DNA from 2 places in the Pantoea sp. SGAir0175 genome. Region 2 is predicted to be linked to the other one. Evidence: predicted binding sites of a transcription regulator. Region 2 holds the regulator's gene; the other holds the start of a gene.
What was found. The regulator PurR, encoded in region 2, represses purine synthesis genes. The targets are predictions, from matches to a motif close to CANGCAAACGTTTGCNTG.

Region 1 (10,078 bases), 1.1 Mb from region 2:
GGCCGCAATCAGCTGACTGACGATTTGCTGAATGAGTACGCCAAAGGCAACACGCGGGAACAGCAGGCGGCGCAGTACGGCAAAGCGGTGCAGTTCCTGCAGGCGAAAGATTTTGCCAACGCGAAAAAGATCATCGCGCCGCTGCTGGCGAAGCAGCCGGATAACCTATGGTTCCTTGATATCATGACCGATATCGACATCGGTCTGAACCAGCCGCAGCAGGCCATCAGTATGCTGAACGCCGCCCGCGGCAGCCAGACCAGCCCGGTGCTGCAGCTTAATCTGGCGAACGCCTACGTCGAGGCGAAGCAGCCGGCCAACGCCAGCCGCATCCTGAACCGCTATACCTTTGCGCACCCTGACGATCTCAACGCATGGGATTTATTGGCGCAGGCCTCAGCCGCGCAGGGGCTGCGCGATGAGGAGCTTTCGGCACGGGCGGAGAGTCTGGCGCTGAACGGCCAGCTTGATCAGGCCATCACCACCCTGAGCAGCGCCAGCGCCCAGGTGCCGCTCGGCAGCCTGAAGCAGGCGCGTTACGATGCGCGTATCGACCAGTTCCGCGAGTTACAGCGGCGTTTTAAGCAGTATGCAAAAGGGTAAATAGCCGGTTACGCGAGTGGATGGCCGGCAGGATTTCGGTGCGCATCAATGCGCACCCTACGGTCGTCAGATAAACCATTTCATCGATTCGCAGGGTGCATATTGATGCGCACCAACAGTTATTCGTAGGGTGCGCATTCATGCGCACCTGGCAACAATGGATTACGCAGGATAAAAAAACATGGTCCGTATTTATCACAATCCGCGCTGCAGCAAGAGCCGCGAAACCCTCGCGCTACTGCAGCAACAGGGCATTGAACCGCAGGTGGTGCTGTATCTCGACACGCCGCCGGACATCGACACGCTGAAAACGCTGCTGCAACAGCTGGGCATGCACAGCGCGCGCGAGCTGATGCGTCGTGGCGAGGAAATCTATAAAACGCTGGGGTTGGCCAGTGACGATCTCAGCGAACAACAGCTGTTACAGGCGATGGTGGAGCATCCAAAACTGATCGAGCGGCCGATTGTGATTCAGGGCGACCGCGCCCGCATTGGTCGTCCGCCGGAAGCGGTGCTGGAGATTCTCTAAAGCCCCAGCGCCTCTTTCACGAAGGGAATGGTCAACTTGCGCTGTGCGCTGATCGAGGCGCGATCGAGGCGATCAAGCGTGTCAAACAGCGTGCGCATTTCGCGGTCGAGGCGTTTCAGCAGGAAACGCCCAACGTCTTCCGGCAGCTCAAAGCCGCGCAGGCCGGCACGCAGCTGCATCGCCTGCAGTTTGTCCTCGTCGGACAGCGGCTGTAAGCGGTAAATTTGTCCCCAGTCGAGACGTGACGCCAGATCCGGCAGGCCCAGATTGAGCTGACGCGGGGGACGATCGCCGGTGATCAGCAGGCGGGTTTTGCCGGTTTCCAGAATGCGGTTGTAGAGATCAAAGATCGCCATCTCCCACTCGGCTTCGCCGGCAATGCACTCAATATTATCAATGCACACCAGCGCCAGATTTTCCATGCCTTCCAGCACTTCCGGCACGAACCAGGTGCGCTTATCGAGCGGCACATAACCCACCGCTTCGCCGCGCGCGGACATTTCGGCGCAGGCTGCGTGCAGCAAATGGCTGCGGCCGCCGCCTTCGCGTGACCAGAAGTAGAGATAGCTGCCGTGCTGTTGCGCCAGCGCGCCCTGCAGCGCCGCCAGCAGTGACGGATTTTCCCCCGGCCAGAAACTGGCAAAGGTTTCATCATCGGGTAGATAGAGTGGCAGTGAAAGCTGTGCCGGCGTGTTCAGAAGTACCTCAACGGATGAGCGGGCAGAAAACCGGGCAAGTTTATCACGATCCTCCGCAGAGATGAACCGGGCTTCCCTGCCCGCAGGATCCTTTAAAGCTCGCGTTTTTCTTCCGCGTCCAGCACCACTTCTTCCGGACGTAACAGACTGATTACGCGGAAAATCAGCGCCAGGCCAACGCCGACGATGGTGGCCAGTGCCATGCCCTTCAGCTCGGCGGCGCCCACGTGCACTTTCGCGCCGCTGACGCCAATGATCAGGATCACCGAGGTGAGGATCAAATTCTGCGCTTTGTTGTAGTCGACTTTGGATTCAATCAGCACGCGAATACCGGAAGCGCCGATCACGCCATACAGCAGCAGCGACACCCCGCCCATCACCGGTACCGGGATCGCCTGAATCGCGGCCGCCAGTTTACCGACGCAGGAGAGCAGAATGGCGAAGATCGCCGCGCCGCCGATCACCCAGGTGCTGTAAACGCGGGTGATCGCCATGACGCCAATGTTTTCACCGTAGGTGGTATTCGGCGTGGAACCAAAGAAGCCGGAGATCATGGTCGACAGGCCGTTGGCAAACATCGAGCGGTGCAGGCCCGGATCGCGAATCAGATCCTTTTTCACGATGTTAGCCGTCACCACCAAATGGCCCACGTGCTCGGCAATCACCACCAGCGCCGCAGGCAGAATAGTCAGCATCGCGGCCCACTCAAAGCGCGGCGTGTAGAAGGTTGGCAGCGCAAACCACGGCGCGTTTTCCACCGTACTCCAGTCAACGATGCCCATCGCCGACGACAGCGCGTAGCCGACCAGCACGCCAATCAGGATCGGGATAATGGCGAAGAAGCCACGGAACAGCACCGAGCCAAACACCGTCACCGCCAGCGTCACCAGCGAAATAATGATGGTTTTACTGTCCGCTGCGGTGCCGTCAGCGGGCAGCAGCCCGGCCATATTCGCCGCCACGCCAGCCAGTTCGAGACCAATAACCGCCACGATGGCCCCCATCGCCGCCGGTGGGAACATGACATCGAGCCAGCCGGTGCCGGCCTTCTTCACAATCAGCGCCACGATGCAGAACAGCGCGCCGCACAGGATAAAGCCGCCGAGCGCCACTTCATAACCGAGCGGCAGCAGCAGCAACACCGGCGAGATAAAGGCAAAGCTGGAGCCAAGATAGGCCGGGATTTTGCCTTTACAGATAAACAGATACAGCAGCGTGCCGACGCCGTTGAACAGCAGCACGGTCGCCGGGTTGATGTGGAACAGAATCGGCACCAGCACGGTAGCGCCGAACATGGCGAACAGGTGCTGCAGGCTGAGCGGAATGGTTTGAAGAAGCGGTGGGCGTTCGCTAACGCCTATGGCTCTGCGAGTCATCATTTATCCCCTATACGTTTATTTTTATGCTCGTTCGTCAACGCCGCACCTTATCGTAGTGGCGCAATTGATTGCGCCTTGTCCGGATGGGCACCATAGCTTGCCCGGCATCAGCGCGATAAATCGCGCCGCTACAAAATGTGCATCCTGTCGATACGGTGTCTGACTGAACGGTATTTTTGCCAAAAAAAAGCCGACTCTCTGGCCGGCTGGTTTATTTATTTGGTTCCGAAAATCTTGTCGCCGGCGTCGCCGAGGCCCGGGATAATGTAGCCCTTCTCGTTCAGGCCCTGATCGATTGACGCGGTGTACAGCTCAACGTCCGGATGCGCTTTCTCCAGCGCGGCAATGCCTTCCGGCGCGGCCACCAGCACCAGCACTTTAATGCTGTTGCAGCCGGCTTTCTTCAGCAGATCGATGGTGGCGATCATCGAGCCGCCGGTCGCCAGCATCGGGTCAACCACCAGCGCCATACGCTCTTCGATGTTTGACACCAGCTTCTGGAAGTAAGGCACCGGCTCCAGCGTCTCTTCGTCACGGTAAACGCCCACCACGCTGATGCGCGCGCTCGGTACGTGTTCCAGCACACCTTCCATCATGCCAAGGCCAGCACGCAGAATCGGGACGACGGTAATTTTTTTGCCTTTGATTTGATCGACGTCGACCGGACCGTTCCAGCCTTCAATGGTCACGCGCTCAGTTTCGAGATCGGCGGTGGCTTCATAGGTCAGTAAGCTGCCCACTTCCGAGGCCAGCTCGCGGAAGCGCTTGGTGCTGATATCATGCTCACGCATCAGGCCCAGTTTATGTTTGACCAGCGGGTGTCTGACTTCCACGATCTTCATGATTATTCTCCCGGAATTGAGTTGAGCTAAAAAAAAATCGCCGGATTATACCGCCTTTTTACCGCCGCGCCACCGGTGATTGGTCAGGTAACGTGCACAAATCGCCTGAGAATAAGGATTAGCGAAAAATCAGCACGCTGCAAAGGTGCCCTGAGATGGGACTCGCAAACGTTTGCCTGCGCTGGTAGAATTGCCGCGCTTAATTTTTGCCACCAACCGCAATCGCGTGGGGATTCCGCAGTGACCGACAAAACCTCTCTCAGCTACAAAGACGCCGGTGTTGATATTGATGCTGGTAACGATCTGGTTGACCGTATTAAAGGCGTAGTAAAGAAAACCCGCCGCCCGGAAGTGATGGGTGGACTGGGTGGCTTTGGCGCGCTGTGTGCGCTGCCGCAGAAATACCGCGAGCCGGTGCTGGTCTCCGGAACTGATGGCGTCGGCACCAAGCTGCGTCTGGCGATGGATCTCAAACGCCACGACAGCATCGGCATCGATCTGGTCGCGATGTGCGTGAACGATCTGGTGGTACAGGGCGCTGAGCCGCTGTTCTTCCTCGACTATTACGCCACCGGCAAGCTGGATGTGGATACCGCCTCCGCGGTGATCACCGGTATCGCCGAAGGCTGTCTGCAGTCGGGCTGTGCGCTGGTCGGCGGTGAAACCGCTGAGATGCCGGGCATGTATCACGGCGAAGATTACGACGTGGCCGGTTTCTGCGTCGGCGTGGTGGAAAAGTCCGGGATCATCGACGGCAGCAAAGTGCAGGATGGCGACGTGCTGATCGCGCTGGGCTCCAGCGGTCCGCACTCTAACGGCTACTCGCTGGTGCGTAAAATTCTTGAAGTCAGCCAGACCGATCCCACCACCAAACAGCTGGAAGGCAAACCGCTGGCCGATCACCTGCTGGCGCCGACCCGCATCTACGTGAAAAATATCCTCAGCCTGATTGAGCAGGTGGACGTGCATGCCATTGCTCACCTGACCGGCGGCGGCTTCTGGGAAAACATTCCGCGCGTACTGCCGGATAACACCCAGGCGGTGATTGACGAGAAAAGCTGGCAGTGGCCGGCGGTATTCAGCTGGCTGCAGCAGGCCGGTAACGTCAGCCGTCACGAGATGTACCGCACCTTTAACTGCGGCGTGGGCATGGTGATTGCGCTGAGCCCGGCCGATGCCGACAAAGCGGTACAGCTTATGACCGCGGCTGGCGAGCAGGCGTGGAAAATTGGCGTAATTAACGCGTCTGATGCCGAAGAGCGTGTGGTTATTAACCCATGAAGAAACTGGTTGTACTGATCTCCGGCAACGGCAGCAATCTTCAGTCCATCCTCGACGCCTGCGAGAGCGGGCGTATCAACGGCAGCGTGGCTGCCGTTTTCAGTAATAAAGCCTCGGCCTATGGTCTGACGCGTGCGCAGCAGGCCAGCGTGCCTGCTCACGCGCTGTCCGCGCAGGATTTCGCCGATCGCGACGCATTTGACCGCCAGCTGATGCAGCAGATCGACGCTTATGCGCCGGATCTGGTGGTGCTGGCCGGTTATATGCGCATTCTGAGCCCGGCGTTTGTCGCGCACTATCACGATCGTCTGCTGAATATTCATCCGTCGCTGCTGCCGAAATATCCCGGTTTGCATACGCATCGCCAGGCGCTGGCGAACGGGGACGCGGAACACGGTACGTCGGTGCATTTTGTGACTGACGAGCTGGACGGTGGACCGATCATTCTGCAGGCGCGCGTGCCGGTATTTGCTGACGATGACGAAGCTGAGATCAGCGCCCGCGTGCAGCATCAGGAGCACGCGATTTATCCGCTGGTGATCAGCTGGTTTGTTGAAGGACGCTTGCAGATGCGCGCGGGCAAAGCGTGGTTAGATGGCGAACCGTTGCCGCCGGAAGGTTATGCGCACGATTAGTTGACCAGGTGCGCATGAATGCGCACCCTACGGGGCATCTCGTGAGATCGCCATTCACGGCGACCACGTGAACAACGCCCCTCTCTACCCAAACCGGCCGGTAATATAATCCTCGGTGCGCCGCGCCTGCGGTGCGGTGAAAATCCGGTCGGTTTCATCAAACTCCACCAGCTGCCCGTTATGCATAAACGCGGTGTAATCGGATACGCGCGCTGCCTGCTGCATGTTGTGCGTCACCAGCACCAACGTGAAATGCTGCTTCAGCGTGGTCATCAACTCTTCAATCACCAGCGTCGAGATCGGATCCAGCGCCGAGGTGGGTTCATCCAGCAGCAGCACTTCCGGCTCGATGGCGATGGCGCGCGCAATCACCAGACGCTGCTGCTGACCGCTCGACAGCGTCAGCGCATTCTGCCCCAGCTGATCTTTCACTTCGCCCCACAGCGCCGCCGCCCGCAGCGCGCGCTCGCAGGCCTCATTCAGCACGCGACGATCGCGCACGCCCTGCAAACGCAGACCGTAAACCACATTCTCATAGATCGACTTGGGAAACGGATTGGGGCGCTGGAACACCATGCCGATGCGCCGCCGCAGCGCCGGCAGATCCTGGTTCGACTGCATCACCGCGTGGCTATCGAGCAGAATCTCACCTTCGATGCGGCAGCCATCAATCACGTCGTTCATGCGATTGAAGCAGCGCAGCAGCGTCGATTTACCGCAGCCGGAGGGCCCAATCAGCGCCGTGATGCGATGCTTCGGGATCTGCAAATCAATGTTATTCAGCGCCTGGCGTTCGCCGTACCACAGCGACAGCTGATTAACGGTGAGCGCAATAGCGTAATCGGGCGTCATGTGTAAACCTTTTTAGTGCGTCATTAGCCGGTAGCGCTCGCGCAGCCGATGGCGCAGCACCATCGCCAGCAGATTGAGCGACAGAATGATCGCCACCAGCAGCAGTGCCGTGGCATACACCAGCGGTCGGTCGGCGTCGATGTTCGGGCTCTGGAAAGCCAGATCGTAAATCTGAAAACCGAGATGCATAAATTTACGGTCAAGATGCAGGTAAGGAAACACCGCATCGACCGGCAGCTCTGGCACCATTTTGACCACGCCCACCAACATCAGCGGTGCGGTTTCGCCGGCGGCGCGCGCCACCGCCAGAATCAGGCCGGTGAGCATTGCCGGTACCGCCAGCGGCAGCACCACGCGCCACAGGGTTTCTGCCTGAGTCGCGCCCAGCGCCAGCGAGCCCTGACGCAGATTGTCCGGAATACGCGACAGCCCCTCTTCGGTGGCGACGATCACTACCGGCAGCGTCAGCAGCGCCAGCGTCAGCGCCGCCCACAGCAGGCCGGGCGTGCCGAAGGTAGGATTGGGCAGCGAGCGGGAGAAGAACAGCTGATCGAGGGTGCCGCCAATCAGCCAGACAAAAAAGCCGAGGCCAAACACGCCATACACAATCGACGGCACGCCAGCCAGATTCACCACCGCAATGCGCACCAGCCGGGTGAGCGCGTTGCGCCCGGCGTATTCGTGCAGCCAGACGGCGGCCACCACGCCCAGCGGCATGACAATCACCGACATCAGCAGCACCATCAAAACAGTGCCGAAAATCGCCGGCAGCGCGCCATTTTCACTGCCGCCCGAGGTGGGCGAGTCACTGACAAACTGCCAGATCTGACTGAGGAAATGCCCGATTTTCTGCCCGATGCTCAGGCTGTTTGGATACCAGGCGGCCACCACCTGCGCCAGCGGAATCAGATGATCGTCGCCCTGCACGTCGCGCAGCACCAGCGTATCGCGCTGGCTTTCATGCTGCAGATGCGCCAGCTGCTGCGCCAGCGCGCCGAAGCGTTTATGCAGCGCCGCGCTGTTGGCATCCAGTTCTGACTGATCCTGCAGGCTGAAGTGACCACCGCGCCGCTGCTCGTCGGCCTGCTGTTGCAGACTCTCCAGCTGCGCGTTAAGGCGCGCCATTTCAATACGCCGGATGTTGCTCGCCTGGCGCAGCTGCTCATGCACCTGCTTCAGCCGCTGCTGCAGCAGTGCATCGCGGTCGCGCGCGGTCAGCACCTCGTTGTCTTCACGCAGCTCCACCAGCCAGCCGTAGGCATTGCCGCCACTGCGTCGCTGTAGCACCAGCACTTCTGCCGGGCGTCGGGTTTGCGCTTCGCCCTGACTGACGATGACGCGGAAATCCGGCGCGGCAAAATCGCGGTTGCCGGTTTTCACTACGTAGCGCCAGCGATCGCCCTGCTGCTGGCGATCCAGCGTTTCACCCAGCACCATCAGCGGTGCCCCCTGCGGCGGCTGGAACTGATACTGATCGACCGGCTGCGGCCAGAACGCCCTGACGCCCTGCCAGCCCAGCAGGCCGATTAATAAGGTAAATGCCAGCAGGCAGACGGCGACCGCACCGGCAGTCAGCCAGCGCCAGCGATCGTTTTGACGCAGCGCGCTCATGCCTGCCCCTCATGCTGACTGTAGCGCTGGCGCAGCCGCTGACGAATCAGTTCCGCCACGGTGTTGATCGCCAGCGTGAATATCAGCAGCAGCAACGCACTGAGAAACAGGATGCGATAATGGGCGCTGCCCGCCGCGGCTTCCGGCATTTCAATAGCGATATTGGCCGACAGCGCGCGCAGCCCGGCAAACAGTCCGCCTTCGCTCACCGGCGTGTTGCCGGTGGCCATCAGTACGATCATGGTTTCGCCCACCGCACGGCCAAAGCCGATCATCAATGCAGCAAAAATACCTGCCGACGCGCCCGGCAGCACCACGCGCGTCAGGGTTTGCCACGGTGTCGCGCCCAGCGCCAGCGAGCCCTGCCCCAGTGCCACCGGCACGCTAAACAGCGCATCTTCCGCCAGGGTAAAGATCAGCGGCACCAGCGCAAAGCCCATCGCCAGCGCCGCCACCAGCAGATTACGCTGCTCATAGTGCGCCAGCTGTTCGCCCATCTGCGGCCACCACAGTGTCGGCAGCCACAGCGTCAGTAACGTCACCAGTAACAGCAGCGGCATCAGCAGCAGCACTTCAAAACCGGGCCGCCGCCAGCGCGCCGGCAAACGCGGACTGAGCACGCCGCACACCAGCAACGTGGCGGCCAGTACCAGCGGCAGCAGCATCACGCCGGGCAGTGCACGGCTGATGTGCGGCGCCAGCCACACGCCAGCGATCAGGCCAATCACCACGCTCGGCAGCGCGCCCATCATTTCAATGCCCGGCTTGACCCAGCGGCGCAGGCCCGGCGACATAAACCATGCGGTATACATTGCCGCCGCCAGCGCCAGCGGCGTGGCAAACAGCAGCGCCAGCGACGCCGCTTTCAGCGTGCCGATCACCAGCGGCATCAGGCTGAATTTGGCCTGATAGCTGTCGCCAGCGGCGGTGGACTGCCATACCCAGTCCGGCTGCGGATAGTTTTCATACCAGATTTTCTGCCACAGATTGCGCCAGCTGAAATCGGGCCACGGATTATCCAGCGCGAACTGCTGCCACTGTCCGGCACGTTCGACGATCAGGCTATCGCCGCGCGGAGACAGCGCCAGCGCGCTGATGCCCGCGGCCAGCTGACGCGTGACGATCGGGCCCGCCTGCTTGCTGGCGAACAGGCGCACCACGCCCTGCGCGTCAAAGCTGGCAAAAACGCGCCGTTGCGCCTCAGGCACGATGCCGAGCGCACCCGCGCTGTGCGTGAAGGTGTGAATCTGCTGCAGCCGTGGCCCGTGGTCGCCGGTGATGGCAAACCATTGCTGGATGCCGCGCGCATCCTGAATCAGTAAGCTGCGCCCGCCCGCCAGCAGTTGCAGGCTGCGCGGTTGCTGAGTCAGCGTCTGGGTTTCCCTCAGCTGCGCGCCCTGCGGCGTGATCTGCCATACACGCAACAGCCGTCCGGCGCTGGCGTACAGCAGCGTTCCGTCCGGCGACAGCAGCAGATGGTCGGCCGGTTCACCGGGCAGCACAATCTGATCGACGGTTTTCTGGCCGGCAAAGGTCAGCAGGCTGATACCGGCCGGCGTTTGCGCGGCGATGCGCCACTGGTGATCACCCGGCACTGCCAGCGCCATCTGGCTGACCGCGCCCTGCGGCAGATGCAGCGGCCGATCGC
Region 2 (10,078 bases):
GAAGCGTGAGCAATATCACTTTGTGCGCTGGCGCTGCGCTGCCACAGGAAACCGGCCCAGGCGAGAATCACCGTGGCCACCATGACCAGTGTGGTATGTAACAGCGCCTGCTGCAGACCGGCGGAAACAATCAGGCTGGCGAGGAAGCATAAGCCCAGCTGCAGCAGATTCTGCAGGCCGGCCGCTTTGCCGGTGGCCTGCGGGAACGGGGCGAGGGCGCTGGACACCACAATCGGGTAAATCGCGCCATTGGCCAGCGCCATGCCGCAGAACGGCAGCAGCAGAGCCACCAGCGGCGGCGTGGTGATCAGCGCCACCGCAAACAGGCCCAGAATGCTCAGGCTGTAAATCATCAGCAACCACGGCAGCAGCTGCGCACCCTGAAAACGGTTCAGCAGTGCGCGACAGCCAAATCCGCCCAGCAGGAAGGCGATGGTCTGCGGAATATAGCTCAGGCCAATGTCCGCCGGGCTCAGACCCGCGGCGGCGAGGATAAACGGCGAGCCGGTCAGCCAGGCGAAGAAACTGGCGGAGCAGGCCGCATAAATTAGTACGTTACCGCTGTAAATACGCGTCGCCAGCAGCGTCAGCCAGCCCGGCTGTGGCGCGCTGTCGTGGCGCGCACGCGGCGCGCTGGCCAGTTTCAGCGTGCCGAACAGCAGCACCAGCGTCACCAGCGTGAGCGCGAGGAAGATGGCGCGCCAGTGAAAATGGGCCATCAGCCAGGCGCCCAGCAGCGGCGCCAGCGCCGGTGACAGCGCCACCAGCGGCATAATCGTGGCAAACACTTTGTTGGCTTTGGCCTGCGGATAGCGGTCAACCACCAGCGCCTGCCAGCTCACCGCTGCGGCGCACACGCCTACCGCCTGCACAAAGCGCAGCACCAGCATCAGCCAGACGTTAGTCACCCACAGCATGGCAAGACAGCTCAGCGCAAACAGGCTCAGGCCCGCCAGTAAAATCGGCTTACGGCCGAAGCGGTCCGACAGCACACCCCACAGCACCTGCGCACAGGCAAAGCCGCCCAGAAACAAGCTCAGGCTGGCGCTGATGGTGCCCGGTGCGGAAGCAAAGTCGCGCTGCATGGCGCCGAAGGCGGGTAAATACATATCGGTGGCCAGGAAGCCGAGCATGCTCAGCACGGCAAGGTAAGGCAGAAATCCTTTGGATGACAGCATGGTTTTTCTCATTCGGCAGGTTGAACGGCGGGGAGTGTAAAAGGGTGCAGCGGGCTTTGTGAAACGCTAATATTTGCAGGGTGCTGTTAAAATTTTTGATGGGAAAACTATGTGGTCGGAATATGCACTTGAGGTGGTGGACGCGGTAGCGCGCACCGGCAGTTTTAGCGCGGCGGCGCAGGAGCTGCACCGCGTGCCCTCTGCCATCAGCTATACCGTGCGCCAGCTGGAAGGCTGGCTGGCGGTACCGCTGTTTGAGCGGCAGCATCGCGAAGTGGTGCTGACGGCAGCAGGCGAGCATTTTGTGCGTGAAGGGCGTTCTGTTATCAAAAAAATGCTGGCCACGCGCCGTCAGTGTCAGCAGCTGGCTAACGGCTGGCGCGGTCAGCTCAGTATCGCGGTAGATTGCATCGTCAAACCGCAGCGCACCCGCCAGCTGGTAAAGGATTTTTACCGCCATTTCCCCGATATGGAGCTGATCATCAGCTACGAAGTATTTAACGGCGTGTGGGACGCGCTGGCTGATGGGCGTGTCGATGTGGCGATTGGTGCCACCCAGGCCATTCCGGTCGGCGGCCGCTTCGCCTTTCAGGATATGGGCGCGCTCAACTGGCGCTGTGTGGTAAGTCCGCAGCATGCGCTGGCCCGCAGCCCGCAGCTGGACGACGAAACCCTGCGCGCCTGGCCGTCGCTGGTGCTGGAAGATACATCGCGCGCGCTGCCGCGCCGCATGACGTGGACGCTGGATAACCAGCGGCGTCTGGTGGTGCCGGAGTGGGAAACCGGGCTGGATTGCCTGCAGGCTGGGTTGTGCGTGGGCATGGTGCCGGGGCACCTGGCGCGCCCGCTGCTGGACAGCGGCGCGCTGGTGGAGCTGGCGTTGCCGCAGCCGTTTCCGGACAGCCCGTGTTGCGTCAGCTGGTCTGAGCAGCGCGCGTCACCGGCGCTGGCGTGGTTGCTGGAATATCTGGGCGATGCGGAGACGCTGAACCACGAGTGGCTCAGCGAGAAGGCGGCTTAACGGCGGTAATCGCGGAACGGGCCATCGGCCACGGAGCGGCGCTCAATCAGCGTGGGCTGAACTTCAATGGTCTGCGGCTCTTCACGTTTGCTGGTGATGCGGTCCAGCAGCATCTCCAGTGCCTTTTCCCCCAGCTGCGCTTTCGGCTGGTGCACGGTTGTCAGCGCCGGAGTGAAGTAGCGCGCGTTGCGCACATTGTCATAGCCAATTACCGAAATATCCTGCGGCACGCGCAGTCCCATCTCGTCGGCCGCGCAAATCGCGCCCATCGCCATGATATCGCCGCCGCAGAACACCGCCGTCGGGCGCTGTTTCTGGTTCAGAATCTGCTGCATCGCCTGATAACCTGACTCCGGTTCGAAGTCACCCTGCACAATCCACTCGGGACGGACGCTGATGCCCGCTTCCTGCATCGCCTGCAGAAAACCCGCATGACGTCCGCCACCGGTGTTGCGTTCCATCTGGCCGGGGATGGCACCGATATCGCGATGGCCGCGCTCAATCAGGTATCGTCCGGCGAGGTAACCGCCGTGGAACGCATTGTCCTGCACGGTATCGGTAAAGTCCCCGCGCGATTCGCCCCAGTCCATGACCACCATCGGGATATTGCGGTTCTCTTCGAGCATCTGCAGCAGATCGTCGGGATATTCGGAGCACATGACCAGCAGGCCATCGACGCGCTTTTGCGCCATCATCGAAAGATAAGCGCGCTGTTTTTGCAGATCGTTATGCGCGTTGCCGAGAATCAGCGTGTAACCACGCTCAAAGCAGTGATTCTCCACGGCTTCAATAATTTCGGCGAAGTAGGGCGCTTCGCTGGAGGTCGCCAGCAGGCCCAGCGTCTTGGTGTGATTCACCTTCAGGCTGCGGGCCACCGCGCTCGGTGAATAGTGCAGCGCTTTAATCGCTTCCCATACGGCGTTACGCGTCTCTTCCGCGACAAAACGCGTTTTGTTGATGACATGCGAAACCGTGGTGGTTGAGACCCCGGCGCGTTTCGCCACATCTTTAATGGTTGCCATGAAAATGGTACTCCTGGGATTATCGCAACTTACTGATAAGTATATTGTTAAACGTTTGCGTCTGCTAATGGTTTTGCGCCCTGAATATCAGGGCTAATCTGCTTAATCGGGCAGGGAAACATCCTTCAGCAGGCTGTCAATGCAGCATGCGCTAAATCTGTTGCGCAACGAAAGGCGGCGATTCTAGCAAGCCGGGGCGGATAACACGAGATTTTTGCCCATCACTGTGCGAAAATTATTTAACCATGCAATCTGTGTGACTAAGGAGTTGTGATGAGTACCGATTTAAAACTGGCATTGACCACCACCGCCGCTGCTCTGCTGATGATTATTGCCTTTAGCTTTACCGCCATTCTGCATTAATAAAAAAGCCGGTGCTGCTGAACAGCCACCGGCTTTTTTGTTGCGCAACGCTGAGGTTAGCGCACGGTTTTCGGCGTCATCATACGGCGTGCGCCAACGTAATGCTTCTGCCAGTAATCCTCGCCCAGCGCGCTAATCTGAATGTCCTTACCGGTGCGCGGAGACTGAATGAATTTACCATTGCCCAGATAAACCCCGACATGGTCGGCGGTGCCGCGGTTGTTGATGCGGAAGAACACCAGATCGCCTTTCTCCAGCATCTCGCGCTTGATCGGCGCGGCGTCGCGCAGGTGATACATCTCATTGGCGGTGCGGGGAAATTTAAACTTCACCAGATCTTTGTAGGCGTACCACACTAAACCACTGCAGTCGAAACCGGTGTGCGGTGAGGTGCCTCCCCACTGATACGGTTTACCCAGCTGGCCCATCAGTTTCGTCATCGCGGTTTCACGTGCTTTTTGATAGCGCAGGCGGTGGGCTTTGCTCATTTTAATGCCGCTCAGCTGCTGCACTTCATCATCAACGGCAACGTCACGCGATTTTTTCGCCAGCCGCTGATGACCATATTTTTTCGCACTGAGCTTAAGTGAGGATTTGCGCTGGGTGGTGTGCTGAAGTACCGTTTCGCTTTTCTGCTGTTTTTTCAGCCTGAACTTCTGTACCGACGTCAGGCGTGACTTTTTGCTGGTGGTTTTCACCGGGCGTCGTTTGCGACGCTCATCTTCACGCGCGTTCTTTTTCTCCGCTTTCTGCAAACTGGCATTAACCGGCGCATGCGGAGAAGCCGCCGCCACATTAAAGAACAGTTGGGCAAAAGCCAGTATGAAAAGCGTAATCAGTAAACGCATAGTCCGGTTACAGGTTAAGCCGTCGGCAGGAAGCCAGACCGCGGTAAAGTTAGAAAAATCTGATCGACGATCAGCACCGGGGCAATTCTAATCCACTTTTTTTGCAAAAGGTAAGGTCTTTTTCCATTAATCTGTCACGGTACTGAAAGTGGGGCAAAAATGAGCGATTTCAGCTGTTTAACCCAGCGGAATTATTGCTAATTATTAATTGATTAATGCTTATTAATGATATGAAAATGTTATTCGTGGCGCGCGAACTTAACAAACATGGCGATATGCGCCGGCTAAGGCAAAATCCCGTTTTCAGTCGCGGGGCGAAGTCGCTACAATAAACAAACACGAAGTGAAGGATTAAGGAAGGCAAAAATGAGTACTGTTGAAAAAATTCAGCGCCAGATCGCAGAAAACCCGATCCTGCTGTACATGAAAGGTTCGCCGAAACTGCCAAGCTGCGGTTTCTCTGCGCAGGCGGTACAGGCGCTGTCTGCCTGTGGTGAGCGCTTTGCGTACGTAGACATTCTGCAAAATCCGGATATCCGCGCTGAGTTACCGAAATACGCCAACTGGCCAACTTTCCCGCAGCTGTGGGTGGATGGCGAGCTGGTCGGCGGCTGTGACATCATCGTTGAGATGTTCCAGCGCGGCGAACTGCAACCGCTGATCAAAGAGACCGCTGAGAAGCACAAAGAAGCAGAATAAGCAAAAGGCCGACAGCAGTGTCGGCTTTTTTTTGGCTGCGGTCTGACGGGCCTCAGGCCGAGGCATCGTCTTCGGCCGGCTCTTCACTCACCGCCAGCGGCCAGCCGCCGAGGCGTTTCCAGCGATTCACCAGTTCGCAAAATAGCGTGGCGGTCTGTTCGGTATCGTACAGTGCCGAGTGCGCCTGAGTGCTGTCAAAATCTATCCCCGCCGCTTTACAGGCCTTCGCCAGTACCGTTTGTCCCAGCACCAGCCCGCTCAGCGCGGCGGTGTCAAAGGTGGCGAACGGGTGGAACGGGTTACGCTTCATGCCGGTGCGCTCTGCCGCCGCCATCAGAAAATTATGATCAAAGGTGGCATTGTGCGCCACGATAATCGCCCGGTTACAGCCACTGTCTTTGGTACCTTTGCGCACCATTTTGAAAATGGCGTGCAGCGCCTCATATTCACTCACCGCGCCGCGCAGCGGATTGCTGGGGTCGATGCCGGTAAACGCCAGCGCTTCGGGATTGAGAATCGCCCCTTCGAACGGCTCCACGTGGAAATGCAGGGTTTCATCACGGTGCAGCCAGCCATCCTCATCCATTTTTAACGTGGTGGCGGCGATTTCCAGCAGCGCATCGGTTTGCGCATTAAAACCGGCGGTTTCAACGTCAATCACCACAGGATAAAAACCACGGAAGCGTTGATGGAGAGCGTTTAAGGCGTTTGATTCAGACATCAGGATCTCATTGCAGGAAATGGGGCAGCGCGCATTATGGCAAAAATCGGCGCAGGGTGCAGCAGGAGAGGGAAGTCAGCCCGCAAATTAGCAGGCTGACTAACGGCATTAGTTGCCGAGGCCGTGACCGGCGTGTTGGTTTTCGATCAGCTCGATTTTGTAGCCGTCCGGATCTTCCACGAAAGCGATGATGGTGCTGCCGCCTTTGACCGGGCCGGCTTCACGCGTGACGTTACCGCCCGCCTGACGGATGCGGTCGCAGGTCGCCGCGACATCATCCACGCCCAGCGCGATGTGGCCGTAGGCATTGCCGAGGTCATATTTATCCACGCCCCAGTTGTAGGTCAGCTCAATGACCGCACCTTCGCTCTCTTCGGTGTAACCCACGAAAGCCAGGGTGTATTTGTATTCGGTGTTTTCGCTCTGACGCAGCACGCGCATGCCCAGCACGCGGGTGTAAAAATCGATGGAGCGCTGCAGATCGCCAACGCGTAACATAGTGTGAAGTAAACGCATAACATCCTCTTTTCAAAAGTCATCAGGGAACCCGCTTAGTATAGCGAGGGAATGCCCTGAAGAAAGCACGCGGCCGCACATCCGCTGCGGCCGCGTTTGACTTACAGTGTCGGGTAGTCGGTGTAACCTTCCGCGCCGCCGCCGTAGAAGCTCTCCGGGCGCTGCGGGTTAAGCGGTGCATCCTGCTGCAGGCGCGCTACCAGGTCCGGGTTGGCGATGAAGTCACGGCCAAAGGCCACCGCGTCAATCAGGCCACGCGCAATCAGATCGTCCGCTTTTTCCACGGTGTAGGCACCGGCACCGATAATCACGCCCGGGAAGGCGGCACGCACTTTCTGGCGGAACTCATCGGTGTAAGGCTTACCGCCCGCCCAGTCTGGCTCAGACAGGTGCAGGTAGGCGAGGCCGCGCTTGCCCAGTTCGCTGATGTACCACAGTGCCGCTTCTTCTTCATCCGGACCGTTTTCCAGATTCTGGAAGGCGCCGATTGGCGAGATACGAATACCAATGCGATCGGCTGACCAGTTAGCAATTGCCGCATCGACCACTTCCAGCGCGAAACGGCCGCGCTTCTCAATCGAACCGCCGTATTCATCGGTACGCTGGTTAGAACCCGGTGCGAGGAACTGATGCATCAGATAGCCGTGCGCAGAGTGCAGTTCCAGCAGATCAAAGTCGGCGTCGCGCGCATTGGCTGCCGCCTGACCGAAGTCTTTAACGATCTGCTGAATTTCTGCCACGCTCAGTTCACGCGGCAGGGAGGTATCTTCGCGATACACGCTGCCGTCGGCGGCGCGCAGCGAGGTGCGGGTGCCAGCGGCGATCGCGGACGGTGCGACCGGCGCTTTGCCATCCGGCTGCACGCTATTATGCGAGATGCGGCCGGTGTGCCACAGCTGAACGGCGCTGTGACCGTGCGCGGCGTGAATGCCTTCGTTAATCATTTTCCACGCAGCAATCTGCTCCGCGGTGTGTAAACCCGGCGCACCGGCGTAGCCTTTCGCCTGGAACGAAACCTGGGTGGCTTCGGTAATGATCAGACCCGCGCTGGCGCGCTGCTGATAATACTCCGCCATCAGCGGGGTAGGAATATCGCCCGGTTCAATGCTGCGCAGACGCGTCAGCGGCGCCATAAATACACGGTTAGGTACGGTAATCGCGCCCACTTTCAGCGGGGTGAACAGCTGTTTACTCGCCATGATGACTCCTGTAATAGACCGGTCGTCTAGAAATTGCCGTTTTTAAAAATCAGCGGTGATTAAGCCACTGTTCGATGGTGTCGAGCGCCAGGCTAATCGGCCCGGGCTCACGTGAAATCTTGCTCTGCAGGCTGGCTCCCAGCCACAGCAGATAACAGCGTTGCGCCAGCTGCTGCGGGCTTTGCCCATAGGGCAGCGGCTGTTCGGCTGCGACCTCCGTCAGACAGCGTGCGTAAGCGGCCGTGATGGCCGTAGCCCCGCGCTGCAGCGCATCGCGCATCGGCTCTGACAGATCGCACACTTCGCCGGAAAGCTTAACGCCCAGACAGCCGACGATGTGACCCTGCTCAATAAACAGCCGTTCCGCGTAGCGAAAATGCTGCAGTAAGCGTTCGCGTGCAGTAACGCCGGGCTGGGTCAGCTGCTGTTCAACCTGCTGCTGATAGTTGACGAAATAGCGCTCCAGCAGCGCCACACCGAACGCTTCTTTTGAGCGGAAGTAGTGATAAAACGAGCCTTTCGGCACTTCCGCCAGCGCCAGCATTTCGCTCAACCCCATGCCGGTGAAACCGCGCTGCAGGCAGACCTGCTCGCCGGTGGCGAGCAGATGTTCACGGGTTTCGTTGCGTTGCACTGTCTTGTTCATGGCAGGCAGAGTATTAGACCAGTCGGTCTAATGCAATCCTCAGGCGCGATTCTGGCACGATTTGATCATATCCAGCTGTGGCTGATACTGCTGCGTCTGGATGTTGAACAGGCCGAGCACCGTGTGGAACAGATTATCCTGCGACACCGCTGTCTCTGCCGCCTGCTGGCGCAGACAGGCCTGATCAATGTGATACGCCGCGGCGTAGCCCGGCGACATCCACAGCAGCAGCGGGATGTGCGTCTGCTGCGACGGCGCAAACAGGTACGGCGCGCCGTGCAGGTACATGCCGTGTTCGCCCAGCGATTCGCCATGGTCGGACAGGTACACCAGCGCCACGTTAAAGCGATCGCTCAGGCCTTTCAGCTTATCGATGGTGCGACTCAGCATATCGTCGGTATACAGCAGCGAGTTATCGTAGGTGTTGACCAGCGCCTGGTGGTCGCAATCCTGAATCTGATTGCTGTCGCAGGTCGGCGTAAAGCGCTGGAACGCGGCCGGATAGCGCTTAAAGTAAGCCGGACCGTGGCTGCCCATCTGGTGCAGTACGATGATGCCGTCATTGTGCAGGCTGTCGACATAGTTATCAAAGCGATGCAGCAAGACGTCATCGAGGCAGAAGCCATCGTGGCAGTATTGTGGCAGCTGCCACTGCGTCATATCGGTATGCGGCACGCGGTCGCAGGCACCTTTGCAGCCCCCGTCGTTTTCGCGCCACAGCACGCTGACTCCGGCATGGGCCAGCACATCCAGCACGCCTTCCTGATGATGGGCGAGGTTCGCGTCATAGTGCTCGCGTGGCATATTCGAGAACATGCACGGCACCGAAATGGCGGTTTCCGTGCCGCAGGAGCTGGCGTTGGGATAATAAATCACCTGCTGCTTTTTCAGCTGTGGGTTGGTGTCGCGCGCATAGCCGCCGAGGGAGAAGTTCTCCGCGCGCGCAGTTTCGCCCACCACCAGCACCACCAGCGTCTTTTTCGGCTCGGCGGTGATTAGCGGCCCTTTCTGCGCATCTTCGCCAATCTTCACCAGTGCCTGGCTGCCCTGCAGATAGCGCTGATCGACATAATGGCCGGTGCCACTGACAATATTGGCTGGGGTGATCATCTTCACCAGGCCTTTGTTATTGCGGATCAGCGAAGCGTAGTCTTTGTAGAACAGCACAGCCATCAGCAGAATCACCAGTACGGCACCGAGCGCACTGGCGAGGCGCTGCAGCAGGTTCCACCACCAGCGCTGGCGATTGCTGATACGGACGCTGCACACCAGCGCCACCGGAAGAATGCCCATCAGCAGCATCCAGATGACATAGTTGCGGCTCATCAGCGCGCCGGTTTCCTGCGCATTCGACTCAAACACGTTTTCAATCATGTTGGTGTCGATGACCGTACCAAAGCTGTGCATAAAGTAGTTGGCGGCGGCGCTGGCGAGAATCAGCACAATCAGCAGCGGTTTGCGTATCCACGGCCAGGCCAGCAGCGAAAAAAGCAAATAAAACGCCGCGACCAGCACCACCGGCATGCTGGCGGCGAACAGGTAATCATGCACGCGGGTGTAGGGGATAATTTCCCACGCGCGCAGTAAAAACAGGGCATTGAGGACAAAGGCAAAGAACAACGCGGCCAGTAAATTAAAACTGTTGTCGTGACACTGTAACTTAGAGGTCAGTTTCATGGAGACTCATCGGAATAACGGAATATGACAATCGTATGAATTGAAGATGAGGAAAACCTTAACCGCGTCTCCTTACCTGATTGATTCCCTGACTATTGCCACGGTGTCGGAAGCTGGCGTGGTTGTCGCTGTGTACAGTACCAGTAATAACGGTTTATGCCTTGCACTATGTCACTAAGCTGTTATCA

Region 1: a site for PurR is predicted at 4,213-4,230, ahead of purM (phosphoribosylformylglycinamidine cyclo-ligase). Genes of this name have one in related genera too.

What each region holds. Positions count from the first base shown of each region.
Region 1 covers NZ_CP028081.1:1,178,249-1,188,326, reverse strand. The annotation lists gene C1N56_RS05295 (beta-barrel assembly-enhancing protease) at 1-603, shown strand, start outside; gene arsC (arsenate reductase (glutaredoxin)) at 785-1,132, shown strand; gene hda (DnaA inactivator Hda) at 1,129-1,830, opposite strand; gene uraA (uracil permease) at 1,923-3,206, opposite strand; gene upp (uracil phosphoribosyltransferase) at 3,425-4,051, opposite strand; gene purM (phosphoribosylformylglycinamidine cyclo-ligase) at 4,292-5,332, shown strand; gene purN (phosphoribosylglycinamide formyltransferase) at 5,329-5,967, shown strand; gene pstB (phosphate ABC transporter ATP-binding protein PstB) at 6,052-6,819, opposite strand; gene pstA (phosphate ABC transporter permease PstA) at 6,832-8,430, opposite strand; gene C1N56_RS05250 (ABC transporter permease subunit) at 8,427-10,078, opposite strand, start outside.
Region 2 covers NZ_CP028081.1:2,323,137-2,333,214, reverse strand. The annotation lists gene punC (purine nucleoside transporter PunC) at 1-1,178, opposite strand, end outside; gene punR (DNA-binding transcriptional activator PunR) at 1,288-2,199, shown strand; gene purR (HTH-type transcriptional repressor PurR) at 2,196-3,221, opposite strand; gene C1N56_RS10760 (cytochrome bd-I oxidase subunit CydH) at 3,495-3,584, shown strand; gene C1N56_RS10755 (C40 family peptidase) at 3,641-4,432, opposite strand; gene C1N56_RS10750 (Grx4 family monothiol glutaredoxin) at 4,799-5,131, shown strand; gene rnt (ribonuclease T) at 5,184-5,852, opposite strand; gene gloA (lactoylglutathione lyase) at 5,961-6,368, opposite strand; gene C1N56_RS10735 (alkene reductase) at 6,470-7,567, opposite strand; gene C1N56_RS10730 (TetR/AcrR family transcriptional regulator) at 7,617-8,213, opposite strand; gene eptA (phosphoethanolamine transferase EptA) at 8,253-9,890, opposite strand.